3 regions of the Aerococcus christensenii genome follow, and region 2 is predicted to be linked to each of the others. Evidence: a T-box and tRNA genes for the amino acid it is inferred to sense, from the RefSeq annotation. Region 2 holds a T-box; the other regions hold tRNA genes.
The links. The T-box of region 2 lies ahead of serS (serine--tRNA ligase). A T-box ahead of a tRNA ligase gene usually reads a tRNA of that ligase, here a tRNA-Ser.

Region 1: it encodes a tRNA-Ser, which carries the amino acid that the T-box ahead of serS (serine--tRNA ligase) is inferred to sense. The anticodon was not compared.
Region 3: it encodes a tRNA-Ser, which carries the amino acid that the T-box ahead of serS (serine--tRNA ligase) is inferred to sense. The anticodon was not compared.

The regions. Positions count from the first base shown of each region.
Region 1 covers NZ_CP014159.1:233,101-238,752, reverse strand. The annotation lists rRNA gene AWM71_RS01225 (23S ribosomal RNA) at 1-215, shown strand, start outside; rRNA gene rrf (5S ribosomal RNA) at 283-398, shown strand; tRNA gene AWM71_RS01215 (tRNA-Val) at 406-478, shown strand; tRNA gene AWM71_RS01210 (tRNA-Lys) at 483-555, shown strand; tRNA gene AWM71_RS01205 (tRNA-Leu) at 564-646, shown strand; tRNA gene AWM71_RS01200 (tRNA-Thr) at 659-731, shown strand; tRNA gene AWM71_RS01195 (tRNA-Gly) at 738-809, shown strand; tRNA gene AWM71_RS01190 (tRNA-Leu) at 837-922, shown strand; tRNA gene AWM71_RS01185 (tRNA-Arg) at 929-1,002, shown strand; tRNA gene AWM71_RS01180 (tRNA-Pro) at 1,008-1,081, shown strand; tRNA gene AWM71_RS01175 (tRNA-Ala) at 1,085-1,157, shown strand; tRNA gene AWM71_RS01170 (tRNA-Met) at 1,195-1,268, shown strand; tRNA gene AWM71_RS01165 (tRNA-Ile) at 1,281-1,354, shown strand; tRNA gene AWM71_RS01160 (tRNA-Ser) at 1,367-1,456, shown strand; tRNA gene AWM71_RS01155 (tRNA-Met) at 1,466-1,538, shown strand; tRNA gene AWM71_RS01150 (tRNA-Asp) at 1,581-1,653, shown strand; tRNA gene AWM71_RS01145 (tRNA-Gly) at 1,659-1,729, shown strand; tRNA gene AWM71_RS01140 (tRNA-Ile) at 1,739-1,812, shown strand; tRNA gene AWM71_RS01135 (tRNA-Ser) at 1,819-1,906, shown strand; tRNA gene AWM71_RS01130 (tRNA-Glu) at 1,927-1,998, shown strand; tRNA gene AWM71_RS01125 (tRNA-Met) at 2,019-2,091, shown strand; tRNA gene AWM71_RS01120 (tRNA-Asp) at 2,132-2,204, shown strand; tRNA gene AWM71_RS01115 (tRNA-Phe) at 2,210-2,282, shown strand; tRNA gene AWM71_RS01110 (tRNA-Glu) at 2,294-2,365, shown strand; gene AWM71_RS01105 (DeoR/GlpR family DNA-binding transcription regulator) at 2,702-3,442, shown strand; gene pfkB (1-phosphofructokinase) at 3,439-4,356, shown strand; gene AWM71_RS01095 (PTS fructose transporter subunit IIABC) at 4,369-5,652, shown strand, end outside.
Region 2 covers NZ_CP014159.1:642,451-648,102, reverse strand. The annotation lists gene AWM71_RS03045 (D-alanyl-D-alanine carboxypeptidase family protein) at 1-317, shown strand, start outside; gene AWM71_RS03040 (OsmC family protein) at 449-889, shown strand; T-box leader at 1,005-1,231, shown strand; gene serS (serine--tRNA ligase) at 1,291-2,586, shown strand; gene AWM71_RS03030 (LysR family transcriptional regulator) at 2,741-3,655, shown strand; gene tkt (transketolase) at 3,901-5,652, shown strand, end outside.
Region 3 covers NZ_CP014159.1:1,006,453-1,012,104, reverse strand. The annotation lists gene AWM71_RS04880 (DUF4931 domain-containing protein) at 1-273, opposite strand, end outside; tRNA gene AWM71_RS04875 (tRNA-Leu) at 427-510, opposite strand; tRNA gene AWM71_RS04870 (tRNA-Cys) at 525-596, opposite strand; tRNA gene AWM71_RS04865 (tRNA-Gln) at 636-707, opposite strand; tRNA gene AWM71_RS04860 (tRNA-His) at 715-787, opposite strand; tRNA gene AWM71_RS04855 (tRNA-Trp) at 819-889, opposite strand; tRNA gene AWM71_RS04850 (tRNA-Tyr) at 914-994, opposite strand; tRNA gene AWM71_RS04845 (tRNA-Phe) at 1,000-1,072, opposite strand; tRNA gene AWM71_RS04840 (tRNA-Asp) at 1,083-1,155, opposite strand; tRNA gene AWM71_RS04835 (tRNA-Val) at 1,161-1,233, opposite strand; tRNA gene AWM71_RS04830 (tRNA-Glu) at 1,241-1,312, opposite strand; tRNA gene AWM71_RS04825 (tRNA-Ser) at 1,321-1,407, opposite strand; tRNA gene AWM71_RS04820 (tRNA-Asn) at 1,439-1,512, opposite strand; rRNA gene rrf (5S ribosomal RNA) at 1,525-1,640, opposite strand; rRNA gene AWM71_RS04810 (23S ribosomal RNA) at 1,708-4,614, opposite strand; rRNA gene AWM71_RS04805 (16S ribosomal RNA) at 4,831-5,652, opposite strand, start outside.

The sequences.
Region 1 (5,652 bases), 410 kb from region 2:
GTGTACCAGTTGTTCCACCAGGAGCACAGCTGGGTAGCTATGTGTGGACGGGATAAGCGCTGAAAGCATCTAAGCGTGAAGCCCCCCTCGAGATGAGATTTCCCATCTCAATAAGAGAGTAAGACCCCTGAAAGACGATCAGGTAGATAGGTTCGGAGTGGAAGCCTAGTAATAGGTGAAGCGGACGAATACTAATCGGTCGAGGACTTATCCAAAGGAAAAGTTGTATGACAAAGAGGAAGAGACTATAGATTCAGTTTTGAGCGAATAAGGCTCATATTGTGCGGTGACGATAGCAAGAAGGATACACCTGTTCCCATACCGAACACAGAAGTTAAGCTTCTTAGCGCCGAATGTAGTTGGGGGTTTCCCCCTGTGAGACTAGGACGTTGCCGTGCAAGAATTGGAGAATTAGCTCAGCTGGGAGAGCATCTGCCTTACAAGCAGAGGGTCGGGGGTTCGAGCCCCTCATTCTCCATCATGATTCGTTAGCTCAGTCGGTAGAGCATCTGACTTTTAATCAGAGGGTCGGGAGTTCGAGCCTCCCACGGATCATAAAATATGCGGGTGTGGCGGAACTGGCAGACGCACCAGATTTAGGATCTGGCGCCCAAAAGGCGTGGGGGTTCAAGTCCCTTCACCCGCACTTTATAAGCGAGCCGGCTTAGCTCAGTTGGTAGAGCATCTGATTTGTAATCAGGGGGTCGAGGGTTCAAGTCCTTTAGCCGGCATTATATGCGGAAGTAGTTCAGTGGTAGAACATCACCTTGCCAAGGTGGGGGTCGCGGGTTCGAATCCCGTCTTCCGCTTTACCGAAAGGTAATTTATTTTAATATGCCGGGGTGGCGGAACTGGCAGACGCACGGGACTTAAAATCCCGCGGTGGTTAAACACCGTACCGGTTCGATTCCGGTCCTCGGCATATTAAGCACCCATGGCTCAACTGGATAGAGTACTTGACTACGAATCAAGCGGTTGCAGGTTCGAATCCTGCTGGGTGCATTGTTCGGGAAATAGCTCAGCTTGGTAGAGCACTTGGTTTGGGACCAAGGGGTCGCAGGTTCGAATCCTGTTTTCCCGATATGGGGGATTAGCTCAGCTGGGAGAGCGCCTGCTTTGCAAGCAGGAGGTCAGCGGTTCGATCCCGCTATTCTCCATAGTATACGTTCATTCGTGTACTAGTACCATTGAGTTGGCGGCGTAGCTCAGCTGGCTAGAGCGTCCGGTTCATACCCGGGAGGTCAGGGGTTCGATCCCCTTCGCCGCTATAATTGAAGCTTGGACCTTTAGCTCAGATGGTTAGAGCAGACGGCTCATAACCGTCAGGTCGTAGGTTCGAGTCCTACAAGGTCCATACTTGTAAAATGGAGGATTACCCAAGTCCGGCTGAAGGGAACGGTCTTGAAAACCGTCAGGCGGGTCAAACCGCGCAAGGGTTCGAATCCCTTATCCTCCTTGTTGATATCGCGGAGTAGAGCAGCTGGCAGCTCGTCGGGCTCATAACCCGGAGGTCACAGGTTCGAATCCTGTCTCCGCAATTACTAAACGGTTAATAAAGTTTAGTGAAAAAAAACTGAATAGGTTCGGTGGTGTAGGGGTTAACATGTCTGCCTGTCACGCAGAAGATCGCGGGTTCAAATCCCGTCCGAACCGTCTATGCGGGTGTAGTTTAGTGGTAAAACCACAGCCTTCCAAGCTGTTGTCGCGAGTTCGATTCTCGTCACCCGCTTTATTTTTTGGGCCTGTAGCTCAGCTGGTTAGAGCGCACCCCTGATAAGGGTGAGGTCGATGGTTCAAGTCCATTCAGGCCCATTTTTTGGAGGATTACTCAAGAGGCCGAAGAGGACGGTTTGCTAAATCGTTAGGTCGGGAAACTGGCGCAAGGGTTCGAATCCCTTATCCTCCGCTTTTTTTTGTTTCTACGTTGGCCCGTTGGTCAAGCGGTTAAGACACCGCCCTTTCACGGCGGTAACACGGGTTCAAATCCCGTACGGGTCATTTTATTATTTTATTATTATCGCGGAGCAGAGCAGCTGGCAGCTCGTCGGGCTCATAGCCCGGAGATCACAGGTTCGAATCCTGTCTCCGCAATCGTTAGTGTTCCCTAAACACTGCGATAATACGGTTAAAAGGTTCGGTGGTGTAGGGGTTAACATGTCTGCCTGTCACGCAGAAGATCGCGGGTTCAAATCCCGTCCGAACCGTTTTCGGTCCGATAGCTCAGTTGGTAGAGCACTTGATTGAAGCTCAAGGTGTCGGCAGTTCGATTCTGTCTCGGACCATTTCATAAGTTGGCCCGTTGGTCAAGCGGTTAAGACACCGCCCTTTCACGGCGGTAACACGGGTTCAAATCCCGTACGGGTCATAAAGAAATAAACCTTTCGAGGGCTATTTTTTTCCTATTTTTCAAAATCATCGCATTCGGTGTAGGAGAGGAGATCTTTTATAGATTGTCCTCTCCTTTTTAGTTATTCTGTTTTTCAAAAAAGGAAGAAATATTGAGTGGTCCTGTTCTTCAAAAAAAGAAATATTAGGTTGTGCTTCAAAAAGTTAGATATAAATAAGCAAAAGTTATCAAAATTCCGATACTATTTGAAAGAATTTGGAAGAAACTGATCAAAAATGATTGTTTTTTGAAAAGAGGTTGGTTATAATAACAGTGGTGTGCAAGAGGTTTTAGCTAGAGAAGGGAGTGATAGGATTGCTTACTGAAGAAAGACATCGATTTATTCGACAAGCTTTAGATAAAATGTCTATTATTCAATTGCAAGAGATATCAGAACAATTGAATGTGTCTGAATCTACAATTCGAAGAGATTTTGCAGCGCTTGAGGAAAAAGGTGTATTGATTCGTGTGCATGGAGGTGCTAAGAAGGTAAAACAACAAACGCATGAAGCCAGTTTACCAGAAAAACGTCATGTCCATGTTTTAGAAAAACAATTGATTGGGAAAAAAGCAGGTCAGTTGGTAGAAGAGGGCGATGTCATCTATCTTGATTCAGGAACGACGACTTTTGAGATGATCCCGTGGTTGAATAACAAAAAACTCTTAGTCGTAACGAATGGAATTGAAATAGCAAGTGCGCTCTACCAAGCCAATATAAAAACTTTGTTTATTGGTGGATTCATCAAACAGAGTACAGGAACTGCAATTGGTGCTTCTTCATATGAACAGATGTTAAGTTTACACTTTGATAAAGCCTTTTTGGGAATTAATGGGATTGATCTCAAAGCAGGTTTTACAACGCCGGATATAGAAGAAGGCAAACTCAAGAAAGCTGCTATTCAACAAAGTAAGCAGGCTTACTTCCTAGCTGACTCCTCAAAATTTGATACCGCTAATTTTTATCAAGTGGCTGAATTAAAAGAAGTTCCTTTGATGACCGATAAGTCGAATAAAAAATATGAAAAAATCATGCAAATAATGGAGGTTAGTGTATGATCTATACGATTACATTTAATCCGGCTATTGACTTAGTGATTCAAGTAGAAGATTTCCATTTAGGAAACTTAAACCGCTCGAAAGCAGATCACTATGTGGTAGGTGGAAAAGGAATTAATGCATCTCTGGTGTTTAACCGCCTAGGCTTAGAGAATATTGCTACAGGATTTGTAGGAGGGTTCTCTGGCCAATATATTATTGACAAGATGAATGAGGAAGGCATCGCCAATCACTTTATCGCCTTAGACCAAATAACCCGTATAAATGTCAAATTAAAAGGAGAACAAGAGACAGAAATCAATGCCAAAGGGCCAGCAGTCTCTGAAGCGAAGTTTAAAGACTTGATGACCTATTTAGAAGGGACCCTTCAAGAAAAGGATGTCGTCTTCCTAGCAGGAAACGCTGCACCTGGTTTAGATGCCCAGTCTTATATCGCTATTGCTAAACTTTGCCAAAAGAAGACATGTTATTTCGTCTTAGATTCCAATAAAGATTTACTCAAAGCGTGCTTACCTTATGGTCCATTTATTATCAAACCCAACCGAGAAGAACTGAGCGAATTATTTGAAGTGGAGATCCAAAGTCAAGAAGACTTACTTCACTATGCCAAAGAATTGCAAAAATTAGGGGCCAAGAACGTCCTCGTTTCAATGGGAGGAGAAGGCAGTATCTTACTAACACAGACGGGCCAAGTTTACTCAGCCAATGTTCCAGAAGGCAAAGTCCTCAATTCTGTGGGCGCAGGGGATTCGATGTTGGCAGGTTTCATCAGTCAATACACGCGCACGCATGATTTTTCAGAAGCTTTACAAATGGGAGCAGCCTGTGGAAGTGCCACAGCTTTTTCAGTAGGCATCGCAGAAAAAGAATTGATCGATCACTTAAAAACCGCTATTAAAGTAAAGAAAATTTAAAGGAGCACGAGAATGAAATTATCTGAATTATTTAATTTAGAAGCGATGGACTTAGCCATAACTGCTAGTTCACGCGATGAAGCGTTAGAACACTTAGCTCAGCGCTTTGAAAATGCAGGAGGAGTATCCAAGGCCTCTACTTATGTGGAACGGTTGTTAGCCCGTGAAGCCCAATCCAGTACAGGGGTAGGCGATGAGATTGCTATTCCTCACGCACAAGATGCTTCCATCCAACAGGCTGCTATTATTTTTGGGAAAAGTATAAGAGGGATTGATTGGCAATCGTTCGATGGACAACCCGCCAAATTAATTTTTATGATTGCAGCTCCAGAGGGCGCAGATGGAGAACACTTGAAGGCTCTTGCACAGTTATCCAAGGTCTTACTTCAAGAAGGGGTAAAGCAAGCCTTATTAGAGGCTTCAACGCCTGAAGAAGTTTTAGCCATTATCTCTTCTTATGATGAAGAAGAAAAAGAAGAAGCTCCTGCTCAAGAAGAAGCGACTCACCCTAACCATTCAGAGACCTATTTGGTCGCTGTGACCGCTTGCCCAACAGGAATAGCCCACACTTATATGGCAGAAGAAAGACTCAAACAAGCAGCCCATGCCGTTCATGTAGCCATTAAAGTAGAAACCAATGGGCAATCAGGCATTGAAAATCGCTTAACCAAGGAAGACATTGAACGCGCAACGGCTGTCATTGTTGCAGCGGATAAACAAGTCGCTATGGCACGTTTCGATGGCAAACCTTTACTCAGTGTCCCTGTTGCTGATGGGGTCAATAAGGCAGATCAATTGGTAAAACAAGCCCTTCACGAAGAACTTCCTCTCTATCATGCCGCTTCTGTGGCTCAAGGTGAAGAAGAAAAAGCTGGATCAGAAAGCTTGGGGCGTCAAGTATACAAGCACTTAATGGACGGAGTCTCCCATATGTTACCGTTCGTTGTAGCTGGGGGAATTCTTATTGCGCTCTCCTTCTTCTGGGGATTGACTTCTGCCAATCCCGCTGCTCCAGATTATCATCCAATCGCTCAAGCGCTTAATACAATCGGGGGTCTGTCTTTTGCCATGATGCTTCCTGCATTAGCCGGATTTATCGGGCATTCCATGGCGGACCGCATCGGGTTAGTGATTGGTTTTATGGGTGGGGTATTCGCAGATCCTACCAAATTTTCAGCTTTTTCAGGCAAAGGAATCTTCGAACATTCCGTTTCTTCAGGCTTCTTAGGTGCCTTAGTGGCAGGGTTCTTAGCAGGAGGAATTGTCTACTTCTTAAATAAAGCTTTTGCTTGGATG
Region 2 (5,652 bases):
GAGACGTTGCTTGTTTTCTCCCTAAAAAACATTCAGAAGATGTTAATGTTTGGTCAGATTTTGAAAATTCTGTGCAATACAATACAGAAGGGCAATTAGAAATTAAAGCCCCTTTAGTAATGGACAAAAAAGTAGCAGATGAGCGGTTGCATCTTTCTTTCTATGAAAATATTAACGGCCAAAAATTTCTAAAAGCTCCCCTTTCGCCAACAGAGGAAGTAAAAGCTGTCAGTTTAGGTGTTCAAATCACACGAAAAGTTCATGAAACCATTCAATTTATTATGAGTTGGTTCCGATATAAAATAGCATACGGGTAAAAGGTCCTTAAAAAGAATCTTTTTAATTTCTTTGCAAAGAGTATATATCAAATAGCATGTAAGCCTTTACAGCGCGTAACGGAATCGTTATAATTTAAAGTATAGGAACGTGTAGAAAGAAAGGAATTCTTATGACAGACAAAACATTTAAGGCAGTTGTTGATGTAGTTAAAGGTATGGAAGTGCATAGTCAAGTTAGAGACTTTACATTTGTAATGGATGAACCTGTTGCAAGTGGAGGAAGCAACAAAGGAATGAACCCAATTGAAGCTTTACTTTCTGCTTTAGGTGGATGCAAAGCTATTGTGATTCAAGCTTTTGCGAAAGCTCATCATATGAATATCCAAAAAGCTTCTTTAACAATTGAAGGAACTTTAGATGTAGATGGCTTTAGAGGAACAAATCCAAATGCTAAAATTGGATTAGGGGTTATTAAGACGACTTACCATATCCAAGCAGATAATACAAAAGAAGAAATTGAAGAATTTATTGAATTTGTTGATCATACTTGTCCTGTAAGAGATACTTTGGCACATTCTCCAGAACTTGAAACAGAATTAATCATTGAATAAGTTTTTAAGAGCAAGCAGATATAAAATTCCTGCTTGTTTTTTTATAAGAAGAATTACATGAAAGAGCTATTGACACTTCTTATAATTCTTTATAAAATGTAACCACATACTATAAAGAAAAGTTGTGACAAGTACCTATTATTTCTTTTTTTAGAGAGCTTACGGTTGGTGAAAGTAAGTAAAAGGAGGTAGGGAATCCACACAATAATTTGCTTATAAATTTGATTTTATCAAGGAATATTGCCGGCTAACAACCGTTATCTGTGAGTGCAAGACAAATTGATTGTCTTGAATCAGGGTGGTACCGCGAAAAAAAGATTAAAGAGCCATTTCGTCCCTTATAGAGGGATGAAATGGCTTTTTTTATTTCTTAAAAGGTTCGAAATTAAGGAGGATATAGGATGATTGATGTACGTTTATTAAGAGATCAATTTGAAGAAACTTTGCAAAAAGAACAAAATCGTGGAGTTGTTAAAGAAGAGCTTGAAACGATTAAGGATTTAGATGAAAAACGGCGGGAATTAATTGCTCAGACCGAACAATTAAAACAAGAAAGAAATGTCGTTTCTGATACTATCGGTCAATTAAAGCGGAATAAAGAAAACGCAGATGATAAAATTAAGGAAATGCAAGCTTTAGGTCAAAAAGTAAAAGTCCTAGATGAAGAACTTAAAGGAGTAAATCAAGAACAACATGATCGGCTAGCTCGTATTCCAAACTTACCTGCAGAAGGTGTTCCTGTAGGAGAAGATGAAAATGAAAATGTTGAAATTCACCGTCATGGAGAACCTCGAAAATTTCCTTTTGAAATTAAAGCTCACTGGGATATCGGGGAAGCTCTTGATATTTTAGATTTTGAAGCAGGGGCAAAAGTTTCTGGAGCCCGCTTTGTTTATTACAAGGGACTAGGAGCACGTTTGGAAAGAGCGGTTTATAACTTTATGTTAGACCAACACCAAGCAGAAGGTTATTTAGAAATGATTACGCCTTACTTGGTAAATGACCAAGCAATGTATGGAACAGGTCAATTTCCTAAATTTACAGAAGATGTTTATCAAATTACCAATGAAGGTCAAGACCTTACTTTAATTCCAACCGCAGAAGTGCCTCTCACTAACTATTTTGCTAATGAAATTCTTAATTATGAAGATCTTCCTATTAAGGTAACTGCCTTATCTCCATGCTTCCGTTCAGAAGCAGGTTCAGCAGGCCGTGATACGAGAGGTTTGATTCGGATGCATCAATTCAATAAGGTAGAAATGGTTAAAATTGCACGTCCTGATCAATCTTTTGAAGAATTAGAATCGATGACAAAAAATGGAGAAAACATTCTTGAAAAATTGGGCCTTCCTTATCGTCGTATTGTTCTATGTACAGGAGATATGGGCTTCTCTGCTTCTAAGACTTACGATTTAGAAGTTTGGATGCCTAACCAAGATACTTATCGTGAAATTTCTTCTTGTTCAAACTGTATTGATTTTCAAGCCAGACGTGCACAGATTCGTTATCGTGATAAAGATGGTAAACCACAATTGGTGCACACTTTGAACGGATCTGGTTTAGCAGTTGGGCGGACTGTGGCTGCGATTATTGAGAACTATCAAAATGAAGATGGTTCTGTCACAATACCAGAAGTTTTAGTTCCTTACATGGGTGGCGTTACTAAAATTACGAAAGAAAACGCTAAAGGTTTTTAATTGAAAGTATAAACCCAAAGGCCGTTTTGATTAGAAGGATCAAAACGGCCTCTTTTCTAGGAGAGAGTAATTTTTAAAGAAATGAAAAATAAATGGGTTCCTTAAGCTATGTTATAATAAGTCTAAGTTAATGAAATAAACGGAAGGAATTCGTATGAGAACACAGGATTTAGAATACTTTATCCATTTAACTAAAACCCAAAGTTTTACAGCGACAGCAGAAGCATTGGGAATTTCGCAACCTGCTGTATCTTTAATGATTAAACGTTTAGAAGATGAATTAGATACTACCTTATTTATTCGTAAACGAGGAAATAATATTTTAAAACTAACGGGGACTGGTAAAATTTTTCAAAAACAAGCGGAGAAAATACTTCAGTTAGTTGAATCAACCAAAAAAGAAATTAATGATAAAGAAAATAACAGCATTCAATTAGGAGTTCCTCCTATTATTGGAGCGACCTTGCTTCCTCTCTTTTTGCCAAATTTGATTAAGTTTTCTGAAAAAATTCAAATTATCGAGAAGGGAGGCTCCAAGGCGATTTTAAATCTGCTAAGGAAGGGAGAAATTAATACTGCACTTGTGGGTTTTTCTCAACCTATTGAAGAAGAGGCTTATCCGGATATTACGACGACTTTATTGATTAAAGATCAATTTCAAATTTGGGTAGGAGAAAATCATCCTTTAGCAAAAAAAACAACGGTTTCTTTGAAAGATTTAAGGGAGCAATCATTTGTAATCCTTGGCGAAGATTATGTTCAGCATCAGGTGTTTTTGAATTGGGCAAATACGCATAACATTGATCAGACCAATATTTTTTCTACGAATGAAGTAGCCACTGCAAAATCTTTTGTGAAAGCCAACGTTGGAGCAACTATGCTTATTGAAATGGCAACGAATACCAATGAAGGTTTAGTGAAGTTGAATTTAGAAAATATTTCACTTCCGTATTTTTATATTTATTTAATGGTAAGAACTTCAAGCAAAGAAGACTCTCTTCAAAATATTGTAAGTAACGAAATTAAAGAAGTGGCTCGAAAACATTTCTCTCATAAATCTTTTCATTAAAGGAAATGATTCAAAACAACCCTAAAAGCTTATGATCCCTTAAGTTTTAGGGATGTTTTTGTCAAGGAAAGTGGAGAATTTGTAGAAAAATGATCATTTGTTCATTTCTTAGAAGGTAAATATGAACTTTTAAACAAATGTAAAAAAATTGTTTTTGAATCTGATTGACAAGTTTTTTAATACAAGATACCATGAATATAATTGAGTGAGCGTTTTCACGCGTATTGAAAAGGAGTGACCAATTGATGTTTAATCAAGCAGATCAAGAAGCCGTTAGTGCTATTCGGATGTTAAGTGTTGATATGATAAATCAAGCAAATTCAGGACATCCAGGACTTCCGATGGGAGCAGCGCCAATGGCTTATGTTCTTTGGAGTCAATTTATGAATCAAAATCCATCGAACAGTCATTGGATAAATCGAGACCGTTTTGTCCTTTCTGCAGGACATGGCTCAGCTTTACTTTATAGTTTATTACATTTATCTGGATATGAAGTCACTTTAGATGACGTGAAGCAATTCCGTCAATTAGGATCTAAGACGCCAGGACATCCAGAAGTCCATCACACAGATGGCGTAGAAGCAACGACAGGGCCTTTAGGGCAAGGAATTGCTACAGCTGTGGGGATGGCGATGGCTGAAGCACATGATGCAGCTGTTTACAATACAAAAGATTATCAGTTAGTAGATCATTATACCTATGTCTTGAATGGTGACGGAGATTTAATGGAAGGAATCTCCCATGAAGCCGCTTCTCTGGCTGGACATTTAAAATTGGGAAAATTAATTTTACTCTATGATTCCAATGACATCTGTTTAGACGGGCCAACCAACAAAACATATACTGATGATGTTAAATCTCGATTTGAAAGTTATGGTTGGCAATATGTTCGTGTAGAAGATGGCAATAATCTTGAAGAAATTGCTCATGCTCTTGAAACTGCGAGAGCTGATAAGGAACATCCAAGTTTAATTGAAGTGAAAACAACAATTGGTTATGGCTCCGAAAAAGAAGGAACTTCTGCTACACATGGAAGCCCAATTGGTGAAGAAGATCGTGCACATGCGGCGAAGGTCTATGGGTGGAAATATGATAAATTTGAAATTCCAGAGACTGTTTATACTCTCTTCAAAGAAAAAGTCGCTGATCGTGGAGCCAAGGTAGAAGCTGCTTGGGAAGAACAATATGATGCCTATCAAAAAGCTTATCCAGATCTTGCTGAACGCTTTAAACGGGCTTATGCAGGAGAATTACCAGAAGATTGGGCAGATTGCTTACCAGTTTATCATGAAGGAGAAGATGCCCTCGCTTCACGTAAAACAAGTGAAAAAACTATTCAAGCAATCGCAAGTCGTTTACCAGAATTCTGGGGAGGCTCTGCTGACTTGAAAGCTTCTAATAATACTTACATCAAAGAAGGTGATGATTTTTCACCTGAACATTATCAAGGACGTAATATTTGGTACGGTGTTCGTGAATTTGCGATGGGAGCAGCCATGAACGGGATTCGGTTACATGGAGGTTCCATTACTTATGGAGGGACTTTCTTTGTTTTTTCAGATTACTTACGTGGAGCTATTCGGGTAGCGGCTTTGTCCAATATTCCTTCTATTTATGTCTTCACGCATGATTCTATTGCTGTGGGAGAAGATGGACCAACGCATGAGCCGATTGAACAATTAGTATCATTTAGAGCATTACCTAATGTCAATACCATTCGCCCAGCAGATGGGAATGAAGTTTCTGCTGCTTGGAAAGTAGCTGTAGAATCTAAAGAAACGCCAACTGTATTGGTTCTTACTCGGCAAAATCTTCCTGTTTTAAAAGGAACAGATGAAAAAGCGAGTCAAGGTATGAAACATGGTGCCTATGTTCTTTCTCCAGCAAAGGGAGACGTAGCAGACGGTATACTCATTGCCACAGGATCAGAAGTAAATCTTGCTGTACAAGTTCAAGCGGCTTTAGAAAAAGAAGGCATTGATGTGGCGGTTGTTTCT
Region 3 (5,652 bases), 360 kb from region 2:
CCAACAATCAAACGTAAATCTAAAAATCGAGCGATTTTCACTTTGATTATACGAAGAAATATCTTTCCAATGCTCAGACGATTCTATAATGATCGTTTGATAGGCATCCTCAAACGTACGGTACTTATTCATTAACCAAATTTTTTGGCCCTCTTGCCTAAAGATTTGCTTCAAATGTGCCACATCACAGAAAGGACAATATGCCTCTTTATTTCGAATATTTTCTGGCTTCTTTAAGGCAATTTGATGATTAAAAATAAGAGGCTTTTTCACTTTATTTTTCCTTCCTAAAATTTAAAACTTCTCTTTATCTTCAGACATTAGTATAAATAAAAATAACTTTTTTGTCAGCTTCTTCAACTTATCAATTGAGCAATAAAAAAGCCCAGAAACGTCGAAAAATGATCATTTCTGGGCTTTTCTTAGTGCCGGCGGTGGGGGTCGAACCCACACGCCCGTGAAGGCACGGGATTTTGAGTCCCGCGCGTCTGCCAATTCCGCCACGCCGGCATGATATATACAAAAGGCGGTAGCCGGATTTGAACCGGCGCATAAAGGTTTTGCAGACCCGTGCCTTACCACTTGGCTATACCGCCACTATACCTAATCATAATATATCACTAGATATAATAAAACTGGGGTAGCTGGATTCGAACCAACGCATAACAGAGTCAAAGTCTGTTGCCTTACCGCTTGGCGATACCCCAATAAAAGGGCGAACGAGGGGAATCGAACCCCCGCGTGTCGGTGCCACAAACCGATGCGTTAACCACTTCGCCACGTTCGCCATTTTCAGTTTTTTACATATTTCTATGTAACAGGGACACTAGGAATCGAACCCAGATTGACGGTTTTGGAGACCGTAGTTTTACCGTTAAACTATGTCCCTATTCTCACAAATGAGAATTTTATATGGAGGGAAGAGGATTCGAACCTCTGAACCCGAAGGAACGGATTTACAGTCCGCTGCGTTTGGCCGCTTCGCTATCCCTCCCTATATGGTCCGAGACAGAATCGAACTGCCGACACCTTGAGCTTCAATCAAGTGCTCTACCAACTGAGCTATCAGACCAAATGAGAAACGGTCCGGACGGGATTTGAACCCGCGATCTTCTGCGTGACAGGCAGACATGTTAACCCCTACACCACCGGACCTTAAATGGAGAATGAGGGGCTCGAACCCCCGACCCTCTGCTTGTAAGGCAGATGCTCTCCCAGCTGAGCTAATTCTCCAATTTTATGACCCGTACGGGATTTGAACCCGTGTTACCGCCGTGAAAGGGCGGTGTCTTAACCGCTTGACCAACGGGCCAACATTAACGGAGAGTAAGGGATTCGAACCCTTGAAACGGTTTCCCGTTTACACGGTTTCCAACCGTGCTCCTTCGGCCTCTCGGACAACTCTCCAATATCTATGCCATAGGATTACTCGCCAAAACTCCGCAAGTAGGACTCGAACCTACGACATCTTGATTAACAGTCAAGCGCTACTACCAACTGAGCTATTGCGGAATAAAAAGAATTGCACGGCAACGTCCTAGTCTCACAGGGGGAAACCCCCAACTACATTCGGCGCTAAGAAGCTTAACTTCTGTGTTCGGTATGGGAACAGGTGTATCCTTCTTGCTATCGTCACCGCACAATATGAGCCTTATTCGCTCAAAACTGAATCTATAGTCTCTTCCTCTTTGTCATACAACTTTTCCTTTGGATAAGTCCTCGACCGATTAGTATTCGTCCGCTTCACCTATTACTAGGCTTCCACTCCGAACCTATCTACCTGATCGTCTTTCAGGGGTCTTACTCTCTTATTGAGATGGGAAATCTCATCTCGAGGGGGGCTTCACGCTTAGATGCTTTCAGCGCTTATCCCGTCCACACATAGCTACCCAGCTGTGCTCCTGGTGGAACAACTGGTACACCAGCGGTGTGTCCATCCCGGTCCTCTCGTACTAAGGATAGCTCCTCTCAAATTTCCAACGCCCGCGACGGATAGGGACCGAACTGTCTCACGACGTTCTGAACCCAGCTCGCGTACCGCTTTAATGGGCGAACAGCCCAACCCTTGGGACCGACTTCAGCCCCAGGATGCGATGAGCCGACATCGAGGTGCCAAACCTCCCCGTCGATGTGAACTCTTGGGGGAGATAAGCCTGTTATCCCCAGGGTAGCTTTTATCCGTTGAGCGATGGCCCTTCCATGCGGAACCACCGGATCACTAAGCCCGACTTTCGTCCCTGCTCGACTTGTAGGTCTCGCAGTCAAGCTCCCTTCTGCCTTTACACTCTTCGAATGATTTCCAACCATTCTGAGGGAACCTTTGGGCGCCTCCGTTACTCTTTAGGAGGCGACCGCCCCAGTCAAACTGCCCGACTGACACTGTCTCCCGACCAGATTATGGTCGCGGGTTAGAATGGTCATGTCACAAGGGTAGTATCCCACGGGTGCCTCCTTCGAAACTAGCGTCCCGATCTCTTCGGCTCCTACCTATCCTGTACATGTCACACAAACATTCAATATCAACCTACAGTAAAGCTCCATGGGGTCTTTCCGTCCTGTCGCGGGTAACCAGCATCTTCACTGGTACTACAATTTCACCGAGCCTCTCGTTGAGACAGTGCCCAAATCGTTACGCCTTTCGTGCGGGTCAGAACTTACCTGACAAGGAATTTCGCTACCTTAGGACCGTTATAGTTACGGCCGCCGTTTACTGGGGCTTCAATTCAGAGCTTCGCTCGAAAGCTTACCCTTCCTCTTAACCTTCCAGCACCGGGCAGGCGTCAGCCTCTATACGTCATCTTCCGATTTGGCAGAGACCTATGTTTTTGATAAACAGTCGCTTGGGCCTATTCACTGCGGCTGACCTTGCGGTCAGCACCCCTTCTCCCGAAGTTACGGGGTCATTTTGCCGAGTTCCTTAACGAGAGTTCGCTCGCTCACCTTAGTGTTCTCCACTCGACTACCTGTGTCGGTTTGCGGTACGGGTTGCTTTATTCTCACTAGAAACTTTTCTTGACAGTGTGACATCGGCTGCTTCGATACTTGATTTCTCTCCCCGTCACAGCTTGTGTACTCTGTGGCAAGCCTTTCACTCACCATCACACTTACTGCTTGGACGCGTCTTTCCATCTCCGCGCTCAGCTTAGCCTCCTGTGTCCTTCCTTCGCTCAAACAAATAAAACAAGTACAGGAATCTCAACCTGTTGTCCATCGCCTATCCCTTTCGGTCTCGGCTTAGGTCCCGACTTACCCTGGGAGGACGAGCCTTCCCCAGGAAACCTTAGTCATTCGGTGGACGGGATTCTCACCCGTCTTTCGCTACTCATACCGGCATTCTCACTTCTATACGCTCCACTGGTCCTCACGATCCAGCTTCTCTGCCTATAGAACGCTCTCCTACCATCCTCACGGATCCACAGCTTCGGTGTTCAGTTTAGCCCCGGTACATTTTCGGCGCAGGGTCACTCGACTAGTGAGCTATTACGCACTCTTTAAATGATGGCTGCTTCTAAGCCAACATCCTAGTTGTCTGTGCAACCCCACATCCTTTTCCACTTAACTGATACTTTGGGACCTTAGCTGGTGGTCTGGGCTCTTTCCCTTTCGACAACGGATCTTATCACTCGCCGTCTGACTCCTGGACTAAAACTTTTTGGCATTCGGAGTTTATCAGATGTCAGTAATCCTAGATGGACCCCTCGATCAAACAGTGCTCTACCTCCAATAGTCATCATCCAAGGCTAGCCCTAAAGCTATTTCGGAGAGAACCAGCTATCTCCAAGTTCGATTGGAATTTCACCGCTACCCACACGTCATCCCCGCCTTTTTCAACAGACGTGGGTTCGGGCCTCCAGCGTGTTTTACCACACCTTCACCCTGCACATGGGTAGATCACTTGGTTTCGGGTCGACGACAACAAACTTGACGCCCTATTCAGACTCGCTTTCGCTAAGGCTCCGCTTCTTCCGCTTAACCTTGCTTGCTATCGTCACTCGCCGGTCCGTTCTACAAAAAGTACGCCATCACCCTTTAACGGGCTTTGACTGCTTGTAGGCATACGGTTTCAGGTACTCTTTCACTCCCCTCCCGGGGTGCTTTTCACCTTTCCCTCACGGTACTGGTTCACTATCGGTCACTAGGTAGTATTTAGGCTTACCGGATGGTCCCGGTGGATTCCGACGGAATTTCACGTGTACCGCCGTACTCAGGATACTGACAGGCTGCCGCGATCTTTCGCCTACAGGATTTTCACCTTCTTCGATTGATTTTCCCAAATCATTCGGCTAGATCTTGTCATACCTTCCTTCAGTCCTACAACCCCAAAGTGCAAGCACTTTGGTTTGGCCTCTTTCCCGTTCGCTCGCCGCTACTTAGGAAATCGATTTTTCTTTCTTTTCCTATGGCTACTGAGATGTTTCAGTTCACCACGTCTACCACATCATAAGCTATGTATTCACTTACTTGCCATTGTCGATTAAAACAATGAGGTTCCCCCATTCGGAAATCTCCGGATCAAAGCTTACTTACAGCTCCCCGAAGCATATCGGTGTTCGTCCCGTCCTTCATCGGCTCCTAGTGCCAAGGCATTCACCGTACGCCCTTATTCACTTAACCACTGGTTAAGTTGTATGATTGCGAAAAGTTTTTTAAAACTCTTTTTCGGTTTTTACGCTTGGTAAAAATTGGTTTGTTTCCTTATTATCTCCTGGTAGAAATAATAAGGTGGAATTTACTATAGTATTCAGTTTTCAAAGAACAAGTTAAATTTGAGAGTTAGACCTCTCAAAACTAAACAAAGAAAACGCAATGTGTATTCCATAATATCCTTAGAAAGGAGGTGATCCAGCCGCAGGTTCTCCTACGGCTACCTTGTTACGACTTCACCCCAATCACTTGTCCCACCTTCGGCGGCTGGCTCCAAAAGGTTACCTCACCGACTTCGGGTGTTACAAACTCTCGTGGTGTGACGGGCGGTGTGTACAAGACCCGGGAACGTATTCACCGCGGCGTGCTGATCCGCGATTACTAGCGATTCCGGCTTCATGTAGTCGAGTTGCAGACTACAATCCGAACTGAGAATGGCTTTAAGGGATTCGCTGACTCTCGCGAGCTCGCTGCCCGTTGTACCATCCATTGTAGCACGTGTGTAGCCCAAGTCATAAGGGGCATGATGATTTGACGTCATCCCCGCCTTCCTCCGGTTTGTCACCGGCAGTCTTGCTAGAGTGCCCAACTCAATGCTGGCAACTAACAATAGGGGTTGCGCTCGTTGCGGGACTTAACCCAACATCTCACGACACGAGCTGACGACAACCATGCACCACCTGTCACTTTGTCCCCGAAGGGAAAACTCTATCTCCAGAGTGGTCAAAGGATGTCAAGACTTGGTAAGGTTCTTCGCGTTGCTTCGAATTAAACCACATGCTCCACCGCTTGTGCGGGTCCCCGTCAATTCCTTTGAGTTTCAACCTTGCGGTCGTACTCCCCAGGCGGAGCGCTTAATGCGTTAGCTGCGGCACTGAAGGGTGGAAACCCTCCAACACCTAGCGCTCATCGTTTACGGCGTGGACTACCAGGGTATCTAATCCTGTTTGCTACCCACGCTTTCGGGCCTCAGCGTCAGTGACAGACCAGAAAGTCGCTTTCGCCACT